DNA from 4 places in the Solidesulfovibrio sp. DCME genome. Region 4 is predicted to be linked to each of the others. Evidence: predicted binding sites of a transcription regulator. Region 4 holds the regulator's gene; each other region holds the start of a gene.
The links. Region 4 encodes sigma-54, which starts transcription at its own class of promoters, with help from an activator protein. Its sites were predicted from a motif close to CTGGCACGGNNNNTGCTT; they were not measured.
Positions count from the first base shown of each region.

Region 1: ACP59X_RS19245 (UxaA family hydrolase) is a predicted target of sigma-54. The motif match lies at 3,218-3,235, and genes of this name have one in related genera.
Region 2: nifH (nitrogenase iron protein) is a predicted target of sigma-54. The motif match lies at 2,260-2,277, and genes of this name have one in related genera.
Region 3: ACP59X_RS17050 (ammonium transporter) is a predicted target of sigma-54. The motif match lies at 3,817-3,834, and genes of this name have one in related genera.

Region 1 covers NZ_CP188261.1:4,346,142-4,353,152, reverse strand. Annotated here, with positions in the region: gene ACP59X_RS19260 (ABC transporter permease) at 1-591, opposite strand, end outside; gene ACP59X_RS19255 (ABC transporter permease) at 588-1,466, opposite strand; gene ACP59X_RS19250 (ABC transporter substrate-binding protein) at 1,535-2,596, opposite strand; gene ACP59X_RS19245 (UxaA family hydrolase) at 3,514-3,798, shown strand; gene ACP59X_RS19240 (UxaA family hydrolase) at 3,801-4,961, shown strand; gene ACP59X_RS19235 (inositol monophosphatase family protein) at 5,088-6,149, shown strand; gene ACP59X_RS19230 (MFS transporter) at 6,577-7,011, shown strand, end outside.
Region 2 covers NZ_CP188261.1:2,143,315-2,150,325, forward strand. Annotated here, with positions in the region: gene nifD (nitrogenase molybdenum-iron protein alpha chain) at 1-574, opposite strand, end outside; gene ACP59X_RS09145 (P-II family nitrogen regulator) at 626-1,000, opposite strand; gene ACP59X_RS09150 (P-II family nitrogen regulator) at 1,012-1,341, opposite strand; gene nifH (nitrogenase iron protein) at 1,394-2,218, opposite strand; gene ACP59X_RS09160 (HD domain-containing phosphohydrolase) at 2,704-4,116, opposite strand; gene ACP59X_RS09165 (response regulator) at 4,126-4,494, opposite strand; gene ftsH (ATP-dependent zinc metalloprotease FtsH) at 4,715-6,781, shown strand; gene folP (dihydropteroate synthase) at 6,771-7,011, shown strand, end outside.
Region 3 covers NZ_CP188261.1:3,873,062-3,880,072, forward strand. Annotated here, with positions in the region: gene ACP59X_RS17025 (MgtC/SapB family protein) at 1-597, opposite strand, end outside; gene ACP59X_RS17030 (molybdopterin-dependent oxidoreductase) at 792-1,538, opposite strand; gene ACP59X_RS17035 (PqqD family protein) at 1,608-2,063, opposite strand; gene ACP59X_RS17040 (hypothetical protein) at 2,050-2,934, opposite strand; gene ACP59X_RS17045 (YnfA family protein) at 3,042-3,386, opposite strand; gene ACP59X_RS17050 (ammonium transporter) at 3,997-5,580, shown strand; gene ACP59X_RS17055 (P-II family nitrogen regulator) at 5,596-5,934, shown strand; gene ACP59X_RS17060 (CBS domain-containing protein) at 6,174-6,800, shown strand; gene ACP59X_RS17065 (HPP family protein) at 6,797-7,011, shown strand, end outside.
Region 4 covers NZ_CP188261.1:2,908,484-2,915,494, forward strand. Annotated here, with positions in the region: gene ACP59X_RS12785 (PTS sugar transporter subunit IIC) at 1-528, opposite strand, end outside; gene ACP59X_RS12790 (PTS sugar transporter subunit IIB) at 586-1,047, opposite strand; gene ACP59X_RS12795 (PTS sugar transporter subunit IIA) at 1,051-1,488, opposite strand; gene rapZ (RNase adapter RapZ) at 1,681-2,568, opposite strand; gene ACP59X_RS12805 (PTS sugar transporter subunit IIA) at 2,702-3,154, opposite strand; gene hpf (ribosome hibernation-promoting factor, HPF/YfiA family) at 3,155-3,703, opposite strand; gene rpoN (RNA polymerase factor sigma-54) at 3,754-5,190, opposite strand; gene ACP59X_RS12820 (CTP synthase) at 5,364-6,995, opposite strand.

The DNA.
Region 1 (7,011 bases), 1.4 Mb from region 4:
CCAGGACATGGACAGGGCGTTTTGCACGCCGGCGAAGACCGACGGCAGGCTGGCCGGTATGGCCACGTTGAACAGCTGCTGGCGGCGGCTGGCCCCGAAGGCCCGGGCCGCGTCGATGAGCAGCGGGTCGACGTAGCGCATGCCGATGTAGGAGTTGAGCACGAAGATGACGAAGGAGCCGACGAAGCAGATGAAGATCTTGGGCCCCTCGCCGATGCCCAGCCACAGGATGGCGATGGGGATCCAGGCGATGGGCGGGATGGGCCGCAGCAGCTCGAAGATGGGCTTGACCACCTTGTCGCAGGTCCGGTTCCAGCCCATCATCAGCCCCAGGGGCAAGCCGAACAGGCCGGCCCAGAAGTAGGCGATGAGCACCCGCCGCATGCTGTAGTAGACGTGCATCCAGACGCTGTTGCCGCCGATCTTGATGGAGAACAGGCGCAAGGCCTCGGCCAGGACCATGGCCGGCGAGGGCAGGGCCTGGCTGCCGACGGCCAGCACGGCCGCCTGCCACAGCGCGAGGAAGATGACGGCGGAACCCAGGGGCGCGGCCAGGGACAGGGCCCTGTGCCTCATGGTGGCGGCACTCATATGTTGAGCTTCCTGGACGAGGCGAACCGGGATTCGATGAAGGTCAGGGCCACGGACATGAGCGCGCCGGTGAAGCCGATGGTCAGCATGCCGACGATGATGATGTCCGGCCGGGCCAGGCGCCGGCCGATCTGGATCATGTAGCCCAGGCCCTGGGAGGCGGCCAAAAGCTCGGCGGCCACCAGCGTGGTCCAGGCGGCGTTTAAGGACAGCTTGAGCCCGGTGAAGATCATGGCCACCGACGACGGGGCGCCGATCTTGAGGAAGGTCTCCCAGTTGGAGGCGCCGTAGATGCGGGCCACCCGGATGAGCACGGGGTTGGTCAGCCGGATGCCGGTGTAGGAGTTGATGACGCAGGGCACGAAGGCGGCCAGGAAGATGATGAAGGCCTTGGCCCACAACCCGATGCCCAGCCACAGGATGGCGATGGGGATCCAGGCGATGGGCGGGATGGGCCGCACGGCGTCGAAGAGGGGCCGCACCAGCATGTTGACCGGCTTGTACCAGCCCATGAGCAGCCCCAGCGGCACGCCGATGACCGCGGCGGCCCCGAAGCCGGACAGGGAGACGATCAGGCTCGTGACGATGTGGTGCTGGAGCACGGCGCCGTCCGGGTTGGGATTGACGAACTTGTCGAAGAACACCCAGATGACCTGGCTTGGCGGCACGAGCTGGTAGGGGCCGATGATGTCCAGGCGGCAGATCAGCTCCCAGGCGGCGAGAAACAGCAGGAAGCTGACGATGGATATCCAGTTCTCGCGCGCGGCGCGGCGCAAAAAGGCCAGGCGTTCCTGGGTTTGCCGCGCGTCCTGGCCGCAGGCGGGGTTGCCCAGCGGCAGGCTGTCGCATTGGCACGAAGGATCGGTGGACTGCATGGTGCGCTAACCTCGCAAGCTTTGGCTGGGCGCCGCCGCGACCGGCCGGCGGCGCCGGGTTGCGGTCGCTATTGGCCGGCCTTTTTGGCTTCGAGCGCCTTCATGAAGCTGGCGTCGATGTAGCAATTGGCCTGCACGTACTTGTCGAACTCCTTCTGGGTGATGCGCCCCTGATTGAGCAGGAACTGGGCCACGCCGCGCATCCAGGTGGCGGCCTTGCCGGGGTCGGTCAGCAGCGCGACCTGCTCCTTGACGTCGAACAGGGGGCGCAGCTTGAACTCCTGGGCCACCATCTCCTTGTTGAGCTCCAGGCCGCAGTATTCCGTGAAGTACTTGTACAGGGGCTCGATGTTGCCCTGGGGGTCGGCCTGCATCTTGTGGATGTAGTTCATGTAGATGCCAAGCCAGGCCGTGACCAGGTCGGGGTGCTTCTCGGCGAATTCCTTGCGCACCATGATGCCGCCCGGCACCGTGGCCCCGGCCCGGCGGCCCGAGGAGACCTTCACCCAGCCCTTGGCCTCGGCCAGGTAGCTGGAGGGCGCCCACAACTGGATGATGTCGCCCTCGCCGGCGCCGAAGGCGGCCAGGGCCTGGCCCTGTTCCATGTGGACGATCTTGACGTCGCTGTCCTTGAGCCCCAGGGCGGCCAGGCTGGCGCTTAGGGCGTAGTGGCCGGTGGACACGGTGGTGGCCAGGATCTTCTTGCCTTTCCAGTCTTCGGCCGTGCCGTAGAGGTCGGGGAATTTCGGGTTGGCCCCTTTGTGTTTGAGCAGGGGAGAGTCCGGGCGGACCCAGATGTCGTTGGTTTCGGATTCGTCGTTGGAGATGCCGATGAGCAAGGCGCCGTAGCGCAGGCTGGCCATCATGCACGGAATGGTGCCCATGGCCCCGACATCCCACTGGTCCGCGGCCATGGCCTCGACCTGGGGCGCGCCGGAAGTGAAAAGCATGAATTGCAGTTCGAAGGGCTTGTCCGCGTCCGCCTTTTCCTCGATGGCAAGCCAGGTGGGCATGCCGTGCAGGCAGGGCTGGCCGCTGACGCGGATCACGGGCTTGGCCGCCAGGGCCGCGCCGCCCGCGAAAACGAGAAGACAAAAACCCAAAACCAAAACAAGCGTGCGTCTTTTCATGTGTGCTCTCCCTCGCCGAAAGGTGATTCTCTACGTGTACGCTGGTCGCCTCGTTCGGCCGTCAGTTCCGGAAGCTCCCTCCTTTCTTGCTTGGTTGACGAGCCCGGCGCCGTCCGTGATCGGGGCGGGCCGGTCCGTGCCCAGGGTCGTTTCCCCGGGCGGGCCGGTCGGTACGGCGGGAAAGACTCCCGCCCGGACTTGATTTTCGCCTTTCGAGCAAGACATATGCCACTGGTTGGGGCGTGTTTATCTCTTGGATTTGCAAGGCATTTCTGACGGTGTCCCAGGCCTGGCCCGGGTTGGGCGACCAGTATTGGGCACAAAACCCAAAAGCTGGCGCAGCGGCGGCCGCGACGGAGGGGAAGCGGCCAGTGTCCGCAAAAGAGTGTTATAAATCAATGGGAAGACAGTTGCTCCGGGCCGCGGGCGCGGTCCTTGGGGCCGCGTTCGGGCCCAAGGCCGGCTGGCCGGCGACGGGTGCCCCGGGCAGAGCCAGGGCCGGCCGGGAACACGACCAATATTGGGCTTGAAGTCGAATATTCAGCTTGCCGCCGGTGGCCCGATGCGGTCGCGATTTCCGTAACGCGTATTATTCCAATTGGTTGGCTGTCAGTCCGAGCGCAGGCACAGCCCTTGCTCAGGCTGGACCCCAGAAGGGACCGGCCAGCCGAAACGACACGGCCGGCGAAGAGGCGCGGGTTTGGCTCACCCTGGTGCGGCAGCGTGGATACGCCGTGGGGCGCGGGGAAGAGAAGGGAAGCCAGGCGGTATGCGGCGCCTTCGCCGGCAATGGCAAGCGCCCGCGCTTGCCCGGTCGGGGGAATTGCCTGGCGATGCGCTGGATGCATTGCCATGGCGCGAGCGGCGGCAGCCTGGCCGGCCAGCCGCGACATGAACAACACTGTCAGGAGGAATGCATGGCTATTCAATTTCTTGTCCATGAGCCCGGCGACTCGGTCGGCGTCGTTGTGGTCGAGGGTGTCGAGGCCGGTCAGGAACTGACCGGCTGGGTCATGGAAAACGACGCAACCATCACGGTCACGGTCAAGGACGCCATTCCCATCGGCCACAAGCTGGCCCTCAAGGACCTGGCCGTGGGCGACACGGTGATCAAATACGGTACCGACATCGGCAAGGTGGTCGCTCCGATCGCCTTTGGCGGGCATCTCCACGTCCACAACGTCAAGACGAAAAGGTGGTAGGCATGAAGACCAAGTTCATGGGGTATCGGCGCGAGAACGGACGGGTCGGCGTGCGCAACCACGTCGTGATCCTGCCCCTTGACGACCTGTCCAATGCCGCCTGCGAGGCCGTGGCCAACAACATCAAGGGCACCCTGGCCCTGCCCCACCCCTACGGCCGCCTCCAGTTCGGCGCCGACCTCGACCTGCATTTCAAGACCCTCATCGGCATGGGCTGCAACCCCAACGTGGCTGCCGTGGTGGTCATCGGCATCGAGCCGGTCTGGACGAACCGGGTGGTGGAAGGCATCGCCAAGACCGGCAAGCCCGTGGCCGGCTTTTCCATCGAGCAGCACGGCGATCTGGAAACCATCTGCGCCGCCTCGCGCAAGGCCAAGGAATTCGTGCAGTTCGCGACCGAACTGCCGCGCACCGAATGCGACGTCAAGGACCTCTGGGTGTCCACCAAGTGCGGCGAGTCCGACACCACCTCGGGCCTGGCCACCAACCCCACCGTGGGCGACGCCTTCGACAAGCTCTACGCGCTCGGCTGCACCCTGCTGTTCGGCGAGACCACCGAGCTCACCGGCGGCGAGCACCTCGTGGCCGCCCGCTGCCGCACCCCGGAAATCCGCGACCAGTTCCAGGCCATGTTCGACCGCTACGCCGCCCTGGTCGAGGCCCACAAGGTCGACGACCTGTGCGACTCCCAGCCCACCAAGGGCAACATCGAAGGCGGCCTGACCACCATCGAGGAAAAAGCCCTGGGCAACATCCAGAAGATCGGCAAGAAATGCATCGTGGACGGCGTGCTCGACAAGGCCGACGCCCCCACCGGCCCGGGCCTGTGGTTCATGGACTCCTCCTCGGCCGCCGCCGAAATGGTCACCCTGTGCGCCGCCGCCGGCTTCGCCGTGCACTTCTTCCCCACCGGCCAGGGCAACATCATCGGCAACCCCATCCTGCCCGTGATCAAGCTCAGCTCCAACCCCCGCACCGTGCGCACCATGAGCGAGCACGTCGACGTGGACGTCTCCGGTGTCCTGCGCCGCGAGTGCAACCTGGACCAGGCCGGCGACCAGTTGCTGGACATGATGCTGCGCACCGCCAATGGCCGCGCCACGGCCACCGAGGCCTTGGGGCACCGCGAATTCGTGCTCACCCGCCTCTACGAGAGCGCCTAGGCGCCCAGCCCACCCTTTGGGGTTCCGGCACCGCTCCTCCACGGTGCCCGGCCCAGCCCATCCGGGGCCGGCGGTTCGCCGCCGGCCCCTTTCGTGGCCCGCGATGGCGGCGCCACGGGAGGCCCCATGACGCATCCCAAACCCGGCCAGCCCAGGGCCGGCACCGGCAACGGCTACGATACGCCCCCCGGCCAGGCCGTGGCTGGCGGCGGACGTGGTTTCGATTCGATATCCGGCCAGGCAGTGGCCGGCAGCGGCTTCGATCCGACCCCCGGCCAGGCCGTGGCCGGCTCCGGCAGCGGCTTCGATCCGATGTCCGGCCAGGCCCTCTCCGGCAACGGCAGGGGCTTCGATCCCATCCCCGGCCAGGCCGTGGCTGGCAGTTGCAGCGGCTTCGATACGCGCGCGGCCATGGACGTGGCCGCCGAGGCCGTAGAGGCCGCCTGCGCCATACTGCTCGCGGGCCAGGCCGACCTGGCCGGCCTGCGGCACACGGTCAAGGCGCCGGGCGACATCGCCACGGACATCGATCGCCGGGCCGAGGAGGCCATCCGCCGGCGCATCCGCCGGGCCTATCCCGGCCATGCCTTCCTCGGCGAGGAAACCGGCGCCTCGGGCACCGCCCCCTTCCGCTGGATCGTCGACCCCCTGGACGGCACGGTCAATTACGTGCGCGGCTTCCCCTATTACGCCGTGTCCGTGGCCCTGGAACACGAAGGGCGCCCCCTGCTCGGCTTGGTGGCCGATCCGGCGCGGGCCGAGTGTTTCGCGGCCATCGCCGGGGGCGGGGCCTTTTGCAACGGCCGGCCCCTGGCCGTTGCGGGCCGCACCCGCCTGGACGAGGCCGTGGTCGGCACGGTCGTGCCGCCGCCCCGTTTCCCGGGCCTGGACGACTATCTGGCCCGGTTTTGCGCCGTGGCCCGCCAGGCGGCGGGGGTGCGCCGGGCCGGGGCGGCCGCCCTGGACCTGGCCGCCGTGGCCGCCGGGCGGCTGGACGCCTTTTTCGTGGTCAGCCTGGCCCGCTGGGACGTGGCCGCCGGGACGCTGCTCGTGACCGAGGCCGGCGGCGCCGTGGCCGACATCGACGGTGGCGACGACCCCCTTGGCGGCAACCGGCTGGTGGCGGCCAACCGGCACCTGCTGCCGGCCCTGCTGCCGCTGCTGTCCGGCAAGGCCGGGCGGCCCTGAAATCCTTGGCGGCAACCGGCCGGTGGCGCGCCACGGGCAGCCGCTGCCGGCCCATGGCCGTTTCCGCCCGACAAGGCCGGGCGCCCTGAATGCCTTGGCGGCAACCGGCTGGTGGTTGCCAACAGGCAGCCGCTGCCGTCCTTGTTGCCGCTTTTGCCCGGTCTGGCCCGGACACCCGCCACGCCGCCCGATGCCGCCGAGGCCGGCCCTGACACCCTCATGGTCGCCCGGCGCCGGTCAGGCCCTGGCCGGCTCCCCCCTTTCCCAATCGCCGCAAAACGAATAGGATAACTTTGCAATATGCCTAAACCTTTTGATTCGGGCAGGATGTTCGGAGCACGGTCGGTTCCGGGGGCCCGGCCGGCGGGCCGGTGTGGCGCGTTCGGCGCTTTCGCGGGGGGAGAGGGACGGCGAAGGAGTGCGGGCGATGGATGTCGCGGGCAAGAAGATGTTGCGGCGGGTGGTGGTCTCCAGTGTGGTGGGGGCGACCATCGAGTGGTACGATTTTTTCCTGTACGGCGTCCTGGCCGGGATCGTGCTCAATAAGCTCTATTTCCCGGCCGACCAGCCCCTGGTCTCCACGCTGCTTTCCTATGCCACCTTTGCCGTGGGCTTTGTCGCCCGTCCCGTGGGCGGGCTGGTCATCGGGCATTTCGGCGACAAGCTCGGCCGCAAGAAGATGCTGCTTTTCACCCTCCTGCTCATGGGCACCTCCACCGTGTGCATGGGCCTGGTGCCCACCTACGACCAGATCGGCCTCGCCGCGCCGGCCCTGCTCCTGCTGCTGCGCGTGCTCCAGGGATTTGGCCTTGGCGGCGAATGGGGCGGGGCGGTGCTGATGACCTACGAATTCGCCGAGCCG
Region 2 (7,011 bases), 770 kb from region 4:
GGTGGCCGGCCGACTGGGACACGCCCTTGTAGCCTTCGCAGGAGTTGGCAAACACGGTGATGCCGAGCTTTTCCTGCATCTGCCGGGCCACGGCGTGGATGTCGTCGCCAATGAGGCCCACCGGGCAGGTGGAGAAGATGGAAATGGACCGGGGATGGAAGTTGTCGTAGGCTTCCTGGATGGCCGCGGCCAGCTTCTTCATGCCGCCGAACACGATGTCGTGCTCGGTCATGTCCGTGGAAAAGGAGTAGGGGATGAAGTTCTCGCCGTCGGGGCCGGCGTCGGTCTGGTTGCGGCGGGTGAGCCAAGAGTAGAAGCCGCAGCCGATGGGGCCGTGGGTCAGGTTGACGATGTCGCGCGAGGGGCCAAGGACCACGCCTTTGCAACCGGCGTAGGTGCAGCCGCGCTGGGTGATGATGCCCGGAATGGTGCGGACGTTGGCCTGGATTTCGGGAATGTCGCCGCCCTCGGCGCCGGGGACCATGGCCTTGGCCCGCTTGCGCGCCACCTTCGTGGGCATCTTGGCGATCAATTCCTTCTTGATCTCTTCGGTATTCAGGGGCTTGGTGCTCATCTCGATGCTACCTCATTAGCTCTTAAACGGTCCGGGAACGTCCGCGCTCGCCTAGACGATGGCCGCGTCGCCTTCTTCGCCGGTCCGGACCCGGATGGAATCGGAGACGGGCATCACGAAGACCTTGCCATCGCCGGCCCGTCCGGTCTTGTTGACGGAAATGAGGACTTCCACCGCCGCCGGGACCTTGTCGTCGGGCACCACCAGGGAGATGATGCGCTTGGGGTACAGCCGGCCCTTGGTGCCGAGCAGGGCGATGGCTTCCTCGTTTCCGGCGGCGGCTCCCTCGAGCACGTCCTGGTTGACCAGGCCCTTGCCGCGGCCGTAGCCCTCGCGGGCCACGAAGGCCGGGATGCCGGCGTCGGCCAGGGCCTTCTTGGTCTGGTTCATCTTGTTCATGCGGATGACCGCCATGATCTCCTTCATGACCGCCTCCCTTAGGATTCCTTCACGCCGGAGGAAATGGTGTACATCTCTTCCACGGGGCTCACGAAGATCTTGCCGTCGCCGAAGGCGCCCTTGGCCCCGGTGCGGGCGCTTTCCATGATGGTCTTGACCACGAATTCCTTGTCCTTGTCGTCGACGACGCAGATCAGCATCACCTTGGGGATCTCGTCGTACTGGATCTCGCCGATCTTGATGCCGCGCTGCTTGCCGCGACCGGCCACGTTGAACTTGGTCACCGCCGGGAAGCCGGCGTCCATCAGGGCGGCCAGGACGTCATCGCATTTCTCGGGACGCACGATTGCTCTCACCATGGTCTGCATGTCGAAACTCCTTCCTGTGCGCGTGGGGTGTCGTTTGAGGTTGTCGGCCGGGCTAGTTGGAGATGCCGAAGTCGATGAGCAGCTTTTCCAGGGTGTTGATTTCGATGGGCTTGGGAATCACGAACATGTCGTTGGCGTCGATCTTCCGGGCCAGGGCCCGGTACTCGTCGGCCTGGGGATGCTCGGGCGAGTAGTCGATGACGGTCTTGCGGTTGATCTCGGCGCGCTGGACCTGGTTTTCGCGGGGCATGAAGTGGATCATCTGGGTGCCGAGCTGGCGGCACAGCTCCTCGATCATTTCCTTTTCCTGGTCGACCTTGCGGCTGTTGCAGATGATCCCGCCCAGGCGCACGCCGCCGGTGTCGGCGTACTTGACGATGCCCTTGCAGATGTTGTTGGCGGCGTACATGGCCATCATTTCGCCGGAGCAGACGATGTAGATCTCTTCGGCCTTGCCGTCGCGGATGGGCATGGCGAACCCGCCGCAGACGACGTCGCCGAGGACGTCGTAGAAGACGTAGTCGAGGTGCTTTTCTTCCTCGTAGGCGCCGAGCTGCTCGAGCAGGTTGATGGAGGTGATGATGCCGCGGCCGGCGCAGCCGACGCCGGGCTCGGGGCCGCCGGACTCGGTGCACATGGTGCCGCCGAAACCTTCCTTGAGGATATCGTCGAGATCGACGTCCTCGCCTTCCTCGCGCAGGGTGTCGAGGACGGTCTTCTGGGCCAGGCCGTGCAGGAGCAGGCGGGTGGAGTCGGCCTTGGGGTCGCAACCGACCACCATGACCTTCTTGCCCATCTCCGCGAGACCGGCGACCGTATTCTGGGTGGTGGTGGACTTGCCGATGCCGCCCTTACCGTAGATAGCGATTTTACGCATTTTGTAATGCCTCCTGCTGCAGAGTGTGATGGGACCCTCTTAAGCAGGAGTCATGCCAGGATGGGAAAGTCGTGATGCATTCCGTCTAGGTCTTTGAAATAAAAGAAAATAATGTTTTCGGGTCGCACCCCGCCTCCGGACGGACGCCCGGAGGAAACAAAAATGTCGCCCGGCAAGCGACAATTTTGTTGTGTCGGCTGGATGGGCGGAATGTGCCGCCGCGCTCCGGGCCGCCCCGGATGACCGGCCGCCAGGGCACGGCCAAAAGGGACCCGCGCAGGCGCTTCGCCGCCGGCCGGGCCGCCTGGGGAACGGGGCGAAGGCTGCGCCCGGCAGCGGATCGGGTTGCGTGGGGAACGGGGTGAGGAATGCGCCCGGTGGCGGACCGGGTTGCGTGGGGAACGGGGTGAAGGTGCATTCAGTAGCGGACCGGGCCGCCCTGGGTGAACAGGCCGGGCCGCCTGGGGAACGGGGCGCAGGTGCGCTCAGTAGCGGATCAGGCCGTCGCGGATGACCGCCCGGGCCGCGTCCACGGCCGCGGCGTCGAAGCCCGTGCCCCGGTGCCGGGCGAGCTCGTCCAGGGCGGCGGCCACGCCCAGGGCCGGCCGGTAGGGCCGGTTGGAGGCCATGGCGTCCAGGACGTCGGCCACGGCCAGGATGCGCGCCCCCAGGGGAATGGCCGCCTCGGTCAGCCCCCGGGGGTAGCCCGAACCATCCAGGCGCTCGTGGTGGGCCCAGACGACCTCGGCCACGGGCCAGGGGAAGTCGATCTCCTTGAGGATCTCGTAGCCGGCCTGGGCATGCTGGCGCATGAATTCCCACTCGAGCCCCACCAGCCGGCCGGGCTTGCACAGGTAGCGCACCAGCACCACGATCTTGCCGATGTCGTGGAGCTGGCCGGCCACCCGGATGCCGGCCGATTCGTGGTCGGACAGGCCCAGGTGGCGGGCCATGGCCGTGGCCAGCCGGGCCACGCTGTCCTGGTGGCCGGCGGTATACGGGTCGCGGTAGCGCACCGTCTTGGACAGGGAGGTGACGGTCTGGTGGAACAGCCGCCGGGTGCGGGCCAGGCTCTCGCGCAGCTGTTCCTGGGACATCCGCCGTTCGGTCACATCCACCATGGAGCCTTCGTGGAGCACCACCTGGCCATTGCCGTCGCGCACCGCCCGGGCGTGGATGGACACCCAGATATGGCTGCCGTCCGCCCGGCGCAACTCGGCTTCCAGGGCGCGGACCGTGCCTTCCGTTTCCAGGTCCCGGCCCAGGTGCCGGCGGTCCTCGTCGTCCACGAACAGGCGGACCGCCGCCTCGGGGTCGCCGGTGAGCGCCGCGGCCGAGGCGAAGCCGAGCATGGTGCTCAAGGCGTCGTTGACCGTGACGAACCGGCCGGCCGGGGTCATCTGGAAGAGCCCCTCCACGGCGTGGACGAAGATAGCCTGGTATTTCTCCTCGGCCTCGGTCAGGGCCCATTTGGTGCTTTTTTCCGCCGTGATGTCGCGCAGGTAGCCGAAATAGTAGTGCTCGTCCGCCCCGTTTTCCACGAGCCTGGCCGCTTCCTCCACCCACAGCACGAAGCCGTCCCGGCCCAGGGCCTGGTATTGCCGGCCGGTGACCTGGCCGGCCGTGGCCAGGTCCTCGAGGATGGTCCGGCGGGATTCGGGGTCCAGGTAGTGCTGGTCCGGGGAGGCGGCCATGGCCTCGAGGTAGTGGGCCGGGGCGTCGTAGCCGAACAGCTGGGCCATGGCCCGGTTGACCTCGAGGAAGGCCCCGCCCGGGGCGCGCAGGTAGATGGCCAGGGGCGCGTCGTGGAACAGCACCGCCACCGCGTCCAGGGGGACCGCGGCCCGGTCGGCGGCAGGCGGGGCGCCGTTGGCGGCAGGCGGGGAGCGGTCGTCCACGACAGGCCCTTACCGGCTGAGGAAGCGCCGCACCAGGGCGACGAGGCTTCCCGGTTCAAAGGGCTTGACGATCCAGCCGCTGGCCCCGGCGGCCACGGCCCGCTGGCGCATGTCGCTTTGGGATTCCGTGGTCAGCACCAGGATGGGCGTGAACCGCGTTTCCGGTCGCTGGCGCAGCCGGCCGAGCAGTTCCAGTCCGCCCATGCCCGGCATGTTGATGTCGGTGATGACCAGGTCGACGCCGCCGGCGACCTTGTCCAGGGCGTCGGCCCCGTCCACGGCTTCGACGATGTCGTAGCCGGCCTGGGCCAGGGTCCTGGACACGAGCGATCGCACGCTTTCCGCGTCATCGACGGTCAAAATACGCTTGGAAGCCATCACCGCTCCTTGCCGGGGACGTTGCCAGCACTTATTGTTGGATCAATATGGAGCATCGACAGCCTTGGCAAGCCTTGACCCGGGATTTCCCCGGGCAGGCGATTCGGCCGCGCCGGGCCGCCATGTCGCGTGGACAGGCCCGGCGCGGCTGTGCTATGGCACTTACCCTTACAACGCGCGGGCCTCTCTCGTCTCCGCCCGACTCCCGGAGGACTCCAGTTTGAACAGTTTCGCGAAAAATCTCATGCTTTGGGCGGCCATCTCCCTGGTCATGGTCGTCTTGTTCAATCTGTTCAACCAGCCGCAAAGCCAGAGCGCCAAGCTCTCCTATTCCGATTTCATCCAGAAGGTGAACGCCGGCGACGTCGTTTCCGTGAAAATCCAGGGGCCGAAGATTTCCGGCGTCACCACCGGCGGCGGCAAGTTCATGACCTACGCCCCCGAGGACCCGTCCCTCGTCTCCACGCTGATGCAGAAAAAGATCGAGGTCATGGCCGAGCCCGACGAGGAATCGCCCTGGTACATGTCCCTGCTCGTGTCCTGGTTCCCCATGCTGCTGCTCGTCGGCGTCTGGATCTTTTTCATGCGCCAGATGCAAAACGGCGGCGGCCGGGCCATGAATTTCGGCCGTTCCCGGGCGCGCATGATCACCCAGGAGTCCACCCGCGTCACCTTCGAGGATGTGGCCGGCGTGGACGAGGCGAAAGAAGAGCTGACCGAGGTCGTGCAGTTCCTGTCCGATCCCAAGAAATTCACCCGCCTGGGCGGCCGTATCCCCAAGGGCGTGCTGCTGGTCGGCTCGCCCGGTACCGGCAAGACCCTGCTCGCCCGGGCCGTGGCCGGCGAGGCCGGGGTGCCCTTTTTCTCCATCTCCGGCTCGGACTTCGTGGAAATGTTCGTCGGTGTCGGCGCGGCGCGCGTGCGCGACCTGTTCATGCAGGGCAAGAAAAACGCCCCGTGCCTCATTTTCATCGACGAGATCGACGCCGTGGGCCGCCAGCGCGGCGCCGGCCTCGGCGGCGGCCACGACGAGCGCGAACAGACCCTGAACCAGCTCCTGGTGGAAATGGACGGCTTCGAGTCCAACGAGGGCGTCATCCTCATCGCCGCCACCAACCGGCCCGACGTCCTGGACCCGGCGCTTTTGCGCCCCGGCCGCTTCGACCGCCAGGTCGTGGTGCCCACCCCGGACGTGCGCGGCCGCCGGCGCATCCTGGAAGTCCATTCCCGGCGCTCGCCGCTGTCCCCGGACGTCAACCTCGATGTCCTGGCCCGGGGCACGCCCGGCTTTTCCGGCGCCGACCTGGAAAACCTGGTCAACGAGGCCGCCCTGCAAGCGGCCAAGGTCAATAAAAACCACGTGGACATGGCCGATTTCGAGCACGCCAAGGACAAGGTGCTCATGGGCAAGGAGCGCCGCAGCCTCATCCTCACCGACGAGGAGAAGCGCACCACGGCTTACCACGAGGCCGGCCATGCCCTGGTGGCCAAGAAGCTGCCCGGCTCCGACCCCATCCACAAGGTCTCCATCATCCCGCGCGGCATGGCCCTTGGCATCACCATGCAGTTGCCGACCGACGACAGGCACAACTACTCGCGCGACTACCTGCAAAACAACCTGGCCGTGCTCATGGGCGGCCGGGTGGCCGAGGAGTTGGTGCTCAACCAGATGACCACCGGCGCCGGCAACGACATCGAACGGGCCACCAACATGGCCCGCAAGATGGTCTGCTCCTGGGGCATGAGCGAGGTGCTGGGGCCGCTGTCCTACGGCGAGCGCGACAACGAGATCTTCCTCGGCAAGGACCTCGTGCACCACAAGAACTTCAGCGAGGAGACCTCGCGCCAGATCGACGCCGAGGTGCGCAAAATCGTGGAAGCGGCCTACCGCCGGGCCCGCTCTATCCTGGAGGACGAGCGCGAGGCCCTGGAGTCCGTGGCCCGGGCCCTGCTCGAACGGGAAACCATTTCCGGCGAGGACATCGACCGGCTGCTGCGGGGCGAAACCCTCCCCCCGCCCGAAGCCCCGGCCGGGAAACCGGAGGCGACGGCCGGGGAGAGCTCCGCCGCCAGGCCGGAGAGCACGCCCGACAGCGCTTCTGGCGCCGCGGCCGCCAGCGGCGCGGCCCCGGCGACGGCACCGGCGGCCCCGGGCGAGCCGGCGACTGAGGCCGCCCCGGCCCCCACGGCGCCCGCGTCCTCCGCATCCCCCGCCACGCCTGACGAGTTCACCCTGGAGCCCGACGACGAACCGGGCAAGCCCGACGGAAACGGCCATGGCCGCTGACGGCCCGGCCGCCGTCTGGCGGCTCGGCCGGGGGCTGACCCTCGACTGCGCGGCCAGCCGGGTCGCCGGCATCGTCAACGTCACCCCCGACTCCTTCTACGACGGCGGCCGCCACAACGAAACGGCCGCCGCCGTGGCCCACGGCCAGGGCCTGGCCGCCGCCGGCGCGGACATGCTCGACGTGGGCGGCGAATCCACCCGCCCCGGGGCGCCGCCCGTGCCCCTGGAGG
Region 3 (7,011 bases), 960 kb from region 4:
GGTGAAGCGGTAGGTGGACAGCCCCCCCTTGACCTTGCTGAGGCTCAGGTTCTCGACGCTCAAATCCCGGGAGCGGAAAAAGGCCAGCAACTGGTCCAGGCAGTCCCGGGCCTCCCGGCAGGTGACGGACAGCACCCGGTAGGCCTCGCGGCGGATGCGGCGCTGGAGGTGCTTGAGGATGGTCAGGGAGACCACGCCGAGCACGGTGCAGGCCACGGGGATGAGGATCATGCCGGCCCCGAGCGCCATGCCGACCCCGGCGTTGAACCACAGGGTCGCGGCCGTGGTCAGGCCCCGGATGCCGCCCTTGTCCTTGATGATCACGCCCGCGCCCAGAAACCCCACGCCCGTGACGATCTGCGCCCCGATGCGCGACGGGTCGAGGCCCACGGGAATGCCGCCCGGGTCCTCGCCCGCCAGGTAATAGAAGTACTTGGAGATAACCATCATGAGGGCCGAGCCCAGGCAGACCAGCAGGTTGGTGCGAAGTCCGGCGCTTATGCCGTGGCGTTCCCGTTCGTAGCCCAGGACCGAGCCGCACAACACCGCCAGGACCAGGCGCAGCAGCAGTTGCGCTTCATACGGATACTCGTTCATGGCCGTACCCCCGGTGGATCGGGTCGGCCGCGCCGGGCCACGCCCGGCGCCGACGCGCGCGGGCCTCTTGCCGGCTTTGCCCACGCGGCGGCATCAGGAAGGGGCGGGGACGGGGCGGCGCGGGCCGCCCTTTTCCAAGGCCTGTCCCATCCCGGCCGCCGCGTCAAGGGCTGGCCAGGCAACCCCGCGCCGCCTCAGGATGTTTTCCGGCCACTGCGGGGATCGGGCCGACGCAGCCGATCCGGGTCCACCGGGGCGACAGGCGGATAGATCGAGTTGGCCCGGGTCCACCAGCCGTCCACGGGCGCGGCGGTGAATTCCAGGCGCCCGATGAACTTGGCGCCCTTGTAGGCCAGGTCGTAGGGGCACACCAGGCGCAGCGGCGCGCCGTGGTCGATGGGCAAGGGCTCGCCGGCCAAGGTCAGGGCCAACAGGTAGGCCAGGTCGGGGTTGAGGAGATCAACCAGGGGCAGGCACTCGACATAATGGTCCAGGCCCCCGGGCCGGGAGCGGGTCCGGCCGAGGCTGTGAAAAATGACATAGCGGGCCTCGGGCGCCGGGCCGGCCAGGTCGGCCAGGGTTTTGAGGCGCAGGCCGCCCCAGGCCAGGTCGGCCACGGACCAGCCCTCGACACAATGGAAATCCGAAACCTGCCGCTCCTGGGGCAGGGCCACGAGCGCGGCGTAGTCCAGGCGCAACGGCCGGGCGACCAGCCCGTCCACGACCAGGGCATAGGGCGTGGCCGGGCCGTTGTCGTGGGTCACCACCCCCCTGGCCGGGTCGAAGCCGAAATCCTCGACCTCCACGGCGCGCACAGGGAAAAACGAGACGAACCGGGCCCAGGCCTCGCGGGCGAAACGGCCGCAAAGCGCCGTCCCGGCCACGATCACCAAAAACATCCTTCGCGTGATACCTGCCATGAGGAGACTCCTTCTCCCCATCCTTACACGATTCCCGTCCGTCGACGCAATCCCGCCCCTTCCCCCCAAAGGGGAGGGTCCGGGAGGGATTCAATCCCTCCCGGCCGCCGGAGGCATCTTTTCTCCCGCCTCCCGCTCGCCCGTCTCGGCATCACCCCTTGCCACGGCCACGGCGCCGCGGCGGCCGAGCTGGCGCAGGAAGGCGGCCACGGCCAGTTCGGCCTCGCGGGCATCCAGGCCGTAGCGCGCGGCCAGGGCGGCGGCGATGTCCCCGGCCGTGCGCCGGCCGTCGATGAGCCGCCACACGGTGGAGCCCATGGCGTCGAGTTCCACGGTCTTGCGCAGCACCCGGCCGTCCCACAGCCCCAACCGCCGGGCCAGGCCGGCCAGGGCCGGGCGCACGGCCACGGGCAGCGACAGCCGCACCAGCCCGGCGGCCGTTTCGTCGACGCCCACGTCGCGGCTGACCACCGGGCACAGGGCCAGGGCCTGGCGCCGGGACAGGCCGCCATCGGCCGGGGGGGCGGGCTTTTTAAAGGGAAACACAGGCCGCCGCCGTTCGGGAAAGCCAGTTGCGGTCCACGGGTGCCCGGGCGGTCAGGGCCGCGCCCAGGAGCTTGTTGACGTTTTTGTCGTGGCGAAGGACCGCCAGCCGCCCTTCCCGGCCCAGACGCCTAGCCAGGACGTCCACGAAGCCGCTGCCCTGGCGCCGGGCCAGCCAGACCGCCGGGCAGCCGCCCAGGCTTGCCTCTTCCAGCACCGTGGCCGTTTCGCAGCCAAACGTCCGGGCGGCCACCTGGCCAAGCCCCTCGCGAGCCAGGATGACCTCGGCCGGGGCCAGGCGCACCACATCCAACCGGCGGCCCTTGGCGGCGAAAGTGAGGCAAAACCGGCCCGGCTCGAATTCGAAAGCGGCCAGGGAAAAGCCGTCCGGCGCGACGAAAGACAGGCCGTAGAGGCGAAAGGCCGGCGGCCCGGGCTCGTGGTGCTGAAGGCTTGCCAGCACGGCGGCCACGGCGGCCAGGCGCGCCGCGTCCGGCCCGTCCTTGCCGCCGTAAGCCTGGAACACGGCGGCCAGGCCGCATTCGGGACAAAAAAGGGCCGCCCCCAGGCCCGTGTGGCCGTCGCGGCGCCAGGACAGGGGCATGAGCTCGAAGTCGGCCAGGGCGTCGCACCAGGACTCGGGCAACGTCGCGCCGGCCCTGGCCCGGCCCTTGGGGGTCAGGGCCGTGAGCGCCGCCTCCATGCCGTCGCGGCCGGCGCCCCGGCGCCATTTGCATTCGAAGGCCGGGCCGTCGGGGTCCTCGAAATAGAGGTAGCCCAGCCCCAGGCGGGCCGGGTGCCAATCGGCCGGAACGTTCAGGCGGACGCCATTCCAGGCCAGGGAAACGGTGGACGCGGTGTCGGTGTCGGGCATGGGGGCAGTCTAGGCCAGGGAGGGGGCGGGGACAAGACGGCCGCGCCACGGGACGCGACCCGAAGGCCATTGCCCGGCCTCGTGGCCCGGCGACGCGGGGCGGCGCCTCAGGGGCGCGGCCCGAGCAGGATGACGCCGCTGCCGGCCAGACACAGGGCCACGCCGGCCAGGTCGAAGCGGTCGGGCCGCTGGCCTTCGACCAGCCACAGCCAGGCCAGGGAGGCAAAAATGTAGATGCCGCCATAGGCGGCGAAGATGCGGCCGGCGGCGGCGGCTTCGACCCGGGTCAGCGCCCAGGCGAACACGAGCAGCGAGGCCAGGCCGGGCAGGGTCCACAGGGGGGAACGGCCAAGGCGCAGCCAGGCGTAAAAGGCGTAGCAGCCGCCGATTTCGGCAAGGGCGGCCAGGAGATACCAGGCAGTTGCGCGCAGCATGGTTCGATAATGCGGCAAGGGAGGGCGCCTGTCCAGCACCGGTCCGGAGGGGCCGGTGGGAAGCGGCGGGGAAGCGGTTCGGGCGGGGCGATGGGCGTGGTCCGGGCGCCATTGGCAGAGGCTGGGCCGGGGCGATAGTCGCGGGCTGACGGGCTTGGGCGGATTTTCATTCCTGAACGGCAACAAAACGTCAGGACTGTAAAGGGGTCTAAGCCACTACAAACGACAATTACGTCAATTATTACAAATTTGAAATGTTACAAATCAGCGGCCTTGGAGTATGGCATCCCTGGAAAAACAAAGAAAGCTGACATCGTTCGGCATGAAAAATACAATTTTGCATGCCTATGGCGACGCATACGACATTCTTGTTCGCAAGCACGCGGCCTACCGGGGCCGGCCGGCGGCCAAACCGAGGGATCAGCCATGATTTCAAGGGGAAAAAGCGCTGGCCCGGTCCCTGCATCACCCCGTCGACAAGGCGACGCAACACATTTCAAGCGGAGGGGAACCATGGTCACAGGAATCGATTCTTCATAGCCCGTCGGACCCATACGGCTTGTGCGGGAAACGCTGCCCCAAGGCCCTGGCGCATCCGCCCGGGAAAACCACGGACGTGGAGAAGAACATGAAAAAAGGCATCCATCTGTTGTTACTGGCCCTGCTGACCATCACACTGGCCATGCCGCTTACGGCCCTGGCCGACGACGCCCCGGCCCCGACCCCGGACCCCTCGGGCGCCTCCATCGGCACCGCCGCCGACATCGTCGGCATGTCCCCCGGCGCGCCCACCAAGGAAGACCTGGCCACCCTGTCCGAAAAGGAACCCCTGGCCGCCAAGGTGGCCGACGCGGTCGGCCACAACCGTATCTCCATCAACACGGTCTGGACGCTCGTTTGCGGCTTCCTGGTCATGTTCATGCAGGCCGGCTTCGCCCTGGCCGAGACGGGCTTTACCCGGGCCAAGAACGCCGGCCACACCATGGCCATGAACATGATGGTCTACGGCATCGGCATGCTCGGCTACTGGATCTGCGGCTTCGCCCTGCAGATGGGCGGCGTGGGCGGCGTGGCCAGCCTCGGCGGCGCCCAGGTGCTGGCCAATGAATTCAGCATCAACATCGGTGGCAACGACTTCGGCCTGTTCGGCACCACCGGCTTCTTCCTGTCCGGCGTGTCCTACGACGCGGTGGTGTTTACCCTGTTCCTGTTCCAGATGGTCTTCATGGACACCACGGCCACCATCCCCACCGGCACCATGGCCGAGCGCTGGACCTTCAAATCCTTCGTGGTCTACGCCTTCTTCATCTCCATGTTCGTCTATCCGCTCTACGCCAACTGGGTCTGGGGCGGCGGCTGGCTGTCCACGCTCGGCAAGTACTTCGCCCTGGGCCACGGCACGGTGGACTTCGCCGGCTCCTCGGTGGTGCACATGACCGGCGGCGTGGCCGCCCTGGCCGGCGGCCTGATCCTTGGGCCGCGCCTGGGCAAGTACAAGCCCGACGGCACCCCCAACGCCCTGCCCGGCCACCACATCCCCATGGCCGTTGCCGGCTGCTTCATCCTGGCCTTCGGCTGGTTCGGCTTCAACGCCGGCTCGTCCCTGGCCGGCACCGACCTGCGCATCGGCGTCATCGCCACCAACACCATGCTGGCCTCGGCCGCCGGCGCGTTCGCCTCGATGATGTACATGTGGACCTTCTACGGCAAGCCCGACATCTCCATGTCGGCCAACGGCCTGCTGGCCGGCCTGGTGGCCATCACCGCGCCGTGCGCCTTCGTCAACTCCGTCTCGGCCGTCATCATCGGCGCCATCGCCGGCGTGCTGCTGTGCGTCAGCGTCTTCTTCGTCGAACGCACCCTCAAGATCGACGACCCGGTGGGCGCCATCTCGGTCCACGGCGTCAACGGCGCCTTCGGCCTGCTTTCGGTGGGGCTTTTCGCCGATGGATCCTACGGCGATGCCTTAAACGGCGTGGAAGGCACGGTGAAGGGCCTTTTCTACGGCGACGGCGGCCAGCTCATGGCCCAGCTCATCGGCATCTGCACCAACTTTGTGTTTGTCTTCCTCGTGATGTATGTCTTCTTCAAGGTGCTCAACCTCATCACCCCGCTTCGCGTGAAGCCGGAGTACGAGCTTGAGGGCCTCGACCAGCACGAAGTGGCCGTGACCGCCTATCCGGAATTCGTCCTGCAGAAAACCCACCGGTAAGACACGGAGATCGCCATGAAAAAAATCGAAGCCATCATCAAGCCGTTCAAGCTCGACGAAGTGAAGGACGCCCTGGACAAGCTCGGCATCCACGGCCTGACCGTGACCGAAGTGCGCGGCTACGGCCGCCAGAAGGGCCACGTGGAAGCGTATCGTGGCGTGGAATACCAGGTGCAGTTCAATTCCAAGGTCAAGCTCGAGGTGGTCGTGCCCGACGACCTGGCCCAAAAGGCCGTGACCGCCATCCGCGAGACGGCCAATACCGGCAACATCGGCGACGGCAAGATCTTCATCTACGACCTGGCCGACGTGGTGCGCATCCGCACCGGCGAGACCGGCGACCAGGCCATCTGAGGGCTCGGTTGCCCCGTGCGGGGCGGGCGCGCGCCCGCCCCGCCCCACCGACACCGGGGAGAGCGCGTTACGGCGCTCTCCCCGGTGTTCGCTTTTTGCGAGGGGGAGCCCAGTTTTTCGAACAATGCGTTCCGGCGCTCCCCGGCCGTGGCGTTTTGGGCGCCGCCGGCCACGGATTTGACTTAGGTCATGTTCCCGCCGGCCCGGGCGAGGCAGGTTCGGTGCCGGAGGAAACGACCATGCCCCGACCCGAAGGCCCCCTGGCCCCGCCCCTTTCCCTGTCCGACGCGGACATCCTCGACGCCATGCGCCAAGCCGGCGTCTACCTGGACATCGCCCCGGCCGACGCCCTGGCCCTGTACCGGCGGGCCTACGCACACGCGGCGGCCCGCCTGGCCCGGGACATGCCCGTGGCGGCCATCATGACCGAGGCCGTGATCGTGATCGACCCGCGGGCAGACGCCCTGACGGCGGCGCGCCGCATGGCCGAGGCCGGCGTGTCCGGCCTGCCCGTGGTGGAAGGCCAAACGGTGGTGGGCGTGCTGTCCGTGCGCGACCTGCTCCGCCACCTGCGCCTGCCCATGGACGCCGGCGTGGCGGCCGTGGCGGCCCGGCTGCTGGACCCGGCGGCCTGTTTGGCCCCGACGCCCGATGCCGACGCCGGCCGAACGCCCGTCGCGTCCCTCATGACCAGCCCGGCGCTGGTCATTAGCCGCGAGGCCAGCCGACTGGAGGCGGCCCGGCGCATGACCGAACGCCGGGTCAACCGGCTGCCCGTGGTGGACGCCGGCCGGCTGTGCGGCATCGTCAGCCGCGGCGACGTGGTGCGCTCCTGCCGGGGCATGGGAGGAGGCTGCGGGCTATGAACCTATTGGGTAAAATGGGCGGCGGCGGCGCCAGTCCGCCCCGGGTGGGGCTGGCCGAAATCGCCTGGTCGTTTATCGGGGCCACTGTGGGCATCGGCCTGGTGGCCTGGCTGCACGAGGACGTGGTCGGCCCGGCCGGGCTGCCGTTTCTCATCGGCTCCTTCGGGGCCTCGGCCGTGCTGCTCTACGGCGCGCCGGCAAGCCCCCTGGC
Region 4 (7,011 bases):
GCCAGCCAGGGCCACGCTGAAGGCCATGCCGTTTAAGATGACCATGTCGTAAAAGGCCCGGCGGATCAGCCGGCCCGGTGAAAACGGGGCCTTGGTCCGCTCCCTGGCCGCCGTGTAGCGCGACAGCACGATGTTCTCCACCACCCGCTGCACCCCTTCCAGGGCGGCGAAAAGGCGGCCGAGCAGGGCCGTGGTGGCGGCCACGAACAGCGCCTCGGCCGGGGAGGTCAGCTGGAAGACATGCATCAGGGACAGGCCGGCCAGGGTGGCGGCGGCGGCGTTGGGTGGAATGTGCGTGCCGGCCGGAATGCCGTCGAGCCAGAACAGCTCGTAGAACAGGCACAGCTTGAGGGTCAGGTCAAGGTCGCCGTAGACGGCCGCCCAGGCGAAGCCGATGACCAGCGGCCGCTCCAGCAGGGCGGCGTTGACGAAGAAGCGGAAGGACGAAAACAGGACAAAAAAAAAGCGACGCCAAAAACGTGCAGCAGGATGTCGGCCTGATGGGTCATGCTTCGGTTCTCGCTTCAAGCAAATCGTTGCCGCGCCGCCGGCGCGGGGCCGCCCTTGCCGGGTGGGGCCAAAGACCTACACGGAGCGCAACTGCTGCGGATCGCTCGGTACGCAACGGTAATCGAGCCGCACGCCCCTGTCGCGTAAAAAATCCAGGCAGGACTCGTCTTCCTTGGACAGGGCCACGTGGGGGCAGACCTGCTTCTTGCCCGGGGCGTAATGCAGGTTGCCGAGGTTCAAGTTGCCAAAGCCGAAGCCCTGTTCGTAGGCCGCCCGGGCGTCGCGGCAACTGGCAAAAAGGATCAGGGCGTCCTCGGCCTCCAGGGGGTTTCGGGCCAAAAAGGGCATGAGCTCGGCCACGGGCAGAAATTCGATGCGCACCCCGGCCGGAATGGCCAGGGACATGATCTCCTGGCGCAGGGCATCGGCGGACAGCGCGTCGTTGACGACCAGGATGGCCCGGGCGTTGGTAAACGGCAGCCAGGTCTCGATGATCTGGCCATGCACGAGCCGGTTGTCCACCCGCACGAACGCCATGGCCTAGCCCTCGGCCACCTTTTTGCGCAGCACCTCGCCGGCCACCACGATGCCCTGGCAACCGGCCTGCTTGGCCTCCACGGCCAGGGCCTGCAGGGGCCGCGTGCGCGAGCCCAGGATCTTGATGAGCATGGGCAGGTTGACGCCCGTGAGCACTTCCAGGTGGCCGGTGCCCAAAAGGGACAGGCTCAGGTTGGTGGGGGTGCCGCCGAACATGTCGGTCAAAACGAGCACGCCCGCCCCCTGCTCGGTTTCCTTGATGGCGGCCTTGAGGGTCACAAGGGTCGCGTCCACCGGGTGGGTCATGTCCACGCTGACCGAGCGGCAGCCCTGTTGCGGCCCGAGGATGAATTCCGCCGCCCGCAGCAGCCACGTTCCGTATTCGGTGTGGGTGACCACGACCACGCCCACCGGCGCGCTCGACTGGGTTTGCCCGTTCATGCAGCCTCGCTCGCGGCTTTTATGGCCCAGGGCTGAAGGTGAGGCCGTCACGGCGGCGTCGCGCCAGGCGCCAACCGTCGGCAAGGCCAGCCGGCCCGCGACGCCTACACGGCACCGCCGGCCAGCGGCTTCCAAACACATGCCGCCGGCGAAACCGCTGGCGGCCGTCCGGCAGGGGCGCGGCCCCGCGCGTCAACCGCGCTCGATATGCCGGTGCTCGAGGGAAATACTGTAGCCAGCCTTGGACAAGGTGTCAAAGATCGACTCGGCCACGGCCACGGATCGGTGCCGCCCGCCCGTGCAGCCAAAGGCGATGGTCAGCCGGTAGCGCCCTTCCTTGGCGTACAGGGGCAGGAGGTAGCGCAAAAAATCCGTCAGGCGCGCGAGGAACTCCAGGCCCGGCTCCCGGGCCAGCACGTAGTCCCGCACGGGTGCGTCCTTGCCGGTCTGCTCGCGCAGCTCCTTGTCGAAATAGGGATTGGGCAGGAAGCGCAGGTCGAAGACCATGTCCGCCTCGGACGGCGGGCCGTACTTGAAGCCGAAGCTCATGACATGGACCTTGAGGCTGCCCTGGGACGGGCGGATGGAGGCCCACTTCTCCTGGAGCTTGCGGCGCAGGTCGTGGATGGAGAAATGGGTGGTGTCGAGCACCATGTCGGCGGCGTCGCGAAGCGGAGTCATGCGCTCGCGCTCGGCCAGCACGGCCTGCTCCAGGCCCATGGCGGCGCTTTCCAGGGGATGGGGCCGGCGGGTGGTGGCGTAGCGCCGGATGATCTCCTGGGTGTCGGCCTCGAAAAAGAGGATCTGCAGGGCGACGTCCTTGACCTTGATCTGGGCCAGGGTGATGCCCCAGTCCCGGTCGAGGTCGGCCTGGCGCACGTCCATGCCCAGGGCCAAGCCCTTGTAGCGCTGGCCGCCCTTCTCGTCGAACAGCCCGATGAGCTTGGGCACGAGGCTCACCGGCAGCCCGTCCACGCAGAAAAAGCCGAGGTCCTCGAAGACACGCAGGCCCGTGCTTTTCCCGGAACCCGACAGGCCGGTCAATATGACGATCTTCATGTCCCCGGATGTCGCGTCCATGGCGGCCAAGCCCTCCGGCCGGCGCGGTGTGGCCGGCATCCCAAACGTTCCCGAAAGCGGGAAAACAAGTAACCGCTCCCCGGCCGGCCGGCGTGACGCCGGCGTGACCGGGAAGCGGCGATACGGTTTCGGGTCAGGCCGCGGCGGTCAGCACCCGCCACAAGGCCGCGTCGTCCTCGGCGGCCAGGAAGGCCCGCCGGAACGACTCGTCGGACAAAAGCCTGGAGATGTGGGCCAGGATGCGCAAATGCAGGCCCGCCACGTGCTCCGGGGCCAGGACGAGAAAGAAGATGCGGCAGGGCTTGAAGTCCAGCGCATCGAAGTTCACGCCCTTGAGGCTTCGGCCGACGACGATGACGATTTGCTGGAGGCTCTCCATCTTGCCGTGGGGAATGGCCACGCCGTCGCCGATGCCCGTGGTGCCGAGGCTTTCCCGGTCCAGCAGGACCTGGCGGGCCTTGGCGGCGTCGAAATCCGGCCAATGGCCCGAAAGCGGCGCGACCAGTTCGGCCAGCACGTCGGCCTTGGACTCGGCGGCAAGCTCCCCGATGACGAAATCGGGCTGGAGATAGTCCTCAAGCTTCATTTACGCGCCCGTTCCGGGATCGATGAGGCCGAAGTCGCCGTTGCGCATACGGTAGATGACATTGGGCCGTTCGGTTTCGGAGTTGATGAAGACCAGGAACTCGAGCTTCAGGCTGGTCAGCTGTTCGGCCGCCTCTTCCACGGCCATGGGCTTGGGCTCGTAGGCGTCGGTCTGGACGATGGTCGGCGTGCGGCCGCCCTTGGCGTCTTCGCTGATGCTGATGACCTGGGTCTGCACGGTTTCCGCGGCCTGGCGGCGGCGGTCCTTCTGCTTTTCCCGGAACTTCTTGGCTTGCGCCTCGACCTTGTCCAGGATCATGTCGATGGTGGAGTACATGTCTTCCGAGGCTTCGTGGGCGGAGATGTGCATGTTGTCGGCCAGGAAGATGACGTCGGCCATCTGCCGGGTCTTTTCCACGGCCAGGTTGACTTGCAGCTCCGAGGCGTCGGTGGCGACGGTATATTTGGCGAGCTTGTCGAAGCGTTTGCGGGCATAGTCCCGCAGATGGTCCGACGGTTCGAAATTCTTGAAATTAAAGGTGATGTTCATGGGATCCTCCGGGGCTGCGTGGTATTGGGCCGGTTGCCCGGCCCGAAGCATCAGAAAACTTCCTTGCGTTTGGACGAGGACTCGATGCCCATGGCCGTGCGGTACTTGGCCACCGTGCGGCGGGCGATGTTGATTTGCAGTTCGTCCTTGAGCATGTCGGCGATGGCCTCGTCGCTTATGGGGCGTTTGGCGTTTTCGCCGGAGATGATGCGCTTGATCATGGCCTTGACCGATTCCGAGCCCACGGTGCCGCCGTCGTCGAGGTCAAGGGAGCTGTTGAAGAAGAACTTCAGCTCGAAGATGCCGTGGGGCGTGGCCACGTACTTGTTCGAGGTGATGCGGCTGACCGTGGATTCGTGCATGCTGATGTCGTCGGCCACGTCCTTTAAAATCAGCGGCCGCAGGCGGGTCACGCCGTGCTCGAAAAAATCCCGCTGGAACTTGACGATGCTTTCCAGCACCTTGTACAGCGTGCGCTGGCGCTGGTACAGGCTTTTCATGAGCCACATGGCCGAGCGCATCTTGTCCTGCAGGTAGTCCTTGTCCTTGTCCGCCTTGGAGCCAAGCCCGTCCATGTAGGCCATGTTGACGTTGAGCCGCGGCACGCCGTCCTCGTTTAAGAGGATGACGAAGTCGTCGCCGTATTTGTAGACGAAGGCGTCGGGGCTGACGTAGATGGGGTCGCTGGAGCCGTAGCTGGCCCCGGGCATGGGATTGAGCGTCTGGATAAGCTCAAGATATTCCTTGAGTTTTTCCATAGTCAGGCGAAATTTCTTGGCCAAGGGCTTGTAGCGCTTCTTTTCCAGGTCTTCCAGGTGGTCGCGCACCAGTTCGATGAGGATGGGGTCGTCCCAGCCGTAGACCTCGATTTGCGTCAGCAGGCATTCGCTGGGCGTGCGGGCGGCCACGCCCACCGGGTCGAAGCGCTGGATGCGGTGGAGCACGCCCTCCACTTCCGCGACGCCGGCGCCCGCCATCTGGGCCAGCTCCTCCAGCGAGGCCCGCAGGTAGCCCGAGGAATTGAGGCTGCCGATGATGGTCTCGCCGATCTCCAGTTCCTTGTCCGTGAAATTGGACAGCCGCATCTGCCAGCTCATGTGGCCTTCCAGGGACGGCTTGGAGGCGAGCCTAGCGTCGAAGGACATGCCCTCCTCGGGCAGTTCGGTTTCCCGGGCCAGGGACTGGCGGCTGGTGCTGGCGAAATCGCCGATGTAGTCCTCCCATTCGGCGTTTTTGAGCAGTTCCTTTTCCATGGCCGCGTCGCTGGAATCGCCCGAGGGTCCGAGGTTTTCCTCGGCCATGGTCCGTTCCGGCTGCCGGTCCTCCTCCACGGATTCCTCCAGGAGGGGATTTTCCAGAAGCTCCTGCTGCACGCTTTCCAGGAGCTCCAGCCGGGAAAGCTGCAGGAGCTTGATGGCTTGCTGCAGTTGGGGAGTCATGACCAACTGCTGCGAAAGTTTGAGCTGCTGTCGCAGTTCGAGCGCCATTGCTACCGCCGTGCGTGCTTGTGGTTGAGTTCGTCGCAAACGCGGGGGCCGGCCGAGGCCCGCCCCCGCACAACAAAAAGCATGCCACAATCGAAGGGTTGTGGCAATCCGCCAGATTGTCCGTTGCCGTGGAAACCAATCCGGGCCGAGGCCGTTTCGGGAAAAACCGTCCCCTAGCCTTTGGCCCGTTTGGCCGCCGCCACGAATTCACGGAAAAGCGGGTGCGGGCGCATGGGGCTGCTCTTGAATTCCGGGTGGAACTGGCAGCCCAGAAACCAGGGGTGGCCGGGCAGTTCGACCATTTCCACCAGTTCGCCGTCGGGCGACAGGCCGCTTAAGACCATGTCCGCCGCCTCGAAACGCTCGGCATAGGCCTTGTTGAACTCGTAGCGGTGGCGGTGGCGCTCGGAGATCTCGCCGGCGCCGTAGGCCCGGGCCGCCTGGGTCTCGGGTTTGACCATGCAGGGGTAGGCCCCCAGGCGCATGGTGCCGCCCTTGTCGCAGGTCGGGTCGCGGCGTTCGAGCTTCTGGGTGCGGAAGTCGAACCACTCGCGCATGAGGTAGATGACCGGATGGGGCGTGGTCAGGTCGAATTCCTCGGAATTGGCGCCGGTAAGCCCCAGGACGTTGCGGGCGTACTCGATGACGGCGCACTGCATGCCCAGGCAAATGCCGAAGAAGGGAATGCCGCCGGTGCGGGCGTATTCGATGGCCGCGATCTTGCCTTCCACCCCGCGCGAGCCGAAACCGCCCGGCACCAGGATGCCGTCGATGCCGGCAAAGGTGGCGGCGGCGCACTCCCGCGTGACCTCCTCGGAATTGACGTAGACGAAGCGGATGGCCACGCCGCAGATGCCGCCGGCGTGGACCAGGGCCTCGTGCAGGCTCTTGTAGGCCTCCTTGAGGTCCACGTACTTGCCGACGATGGCGATGGACACCGTGCCGGCCGGGTGCTCCAGGCGATGGAGCATGGCGCGCCAGGCCTCGAGGTCGGCGTTTTTCGCCGGCAGGCGCAACAAGATGGCGATTTTCTGGTCCACGCCCTCGTTGTAGAGCTTCAGCGGCACCTCGTAGATGTTGCCCACATCCACGGCCGTGAACACGGCGTCGGCGTCGACGTCGCAAAAAAGCGCGATCTTTTCCTTGAGGTCCCGCGTGAGCTCGATCTCGCTGCGGCAGATGATGATGTCGGGCTGGATGCCGATGGAGCGCAATTCCTTGACGCTGTGCTGGGTGGGCTTGGTTTTGACCTCGCCGGCCACGCGCAGGTAGGGCACGAGCGTGAGGTGGATGTAGAGGACGTTTTCCTTGCCGAGGTCCATGCGCAACTGGCGGATGGCCTCCAGGAACGGCTGGCCCTCGATGTCGCCCACCGTGCCGCCGATCTCGATGATGGCCACGTCCTCGTCGCCGGCCACGCCCAGAATCGCCCGCTTGATCTCGTCGGTGATGTGCGGGATCACCTGCACCGTGCCGCCGAGGTAGTCGCCCCGGCGCTCCTTCTGGATGACGCTGAAATAAACCCGGCCCGAGGTGTAGTTGTTGTTCTGGCTCATGGGCACGCCGAGGAAGCGCTCGTAGTGCCCGAGGTCCAGGTCGGTTTCGGCCCCGTCGTCGGTGACGTAGACCTCGCCGTGCTGAAAGGGGTTCATGGTGCCGGGGTCGACGTTGATGTAGGGGTCGAGTTTCTGGATGGTGACCTTGAGTCCCCGGGCCTGGAGCAAGGCACCGATGGACGCGGCGGCCAGCCCTTTGCCCAGGGAGGACAGCACGCCTCCCGTGACGAAAATATACTTGGTCTTCATGATGCCGCCGTCCTTG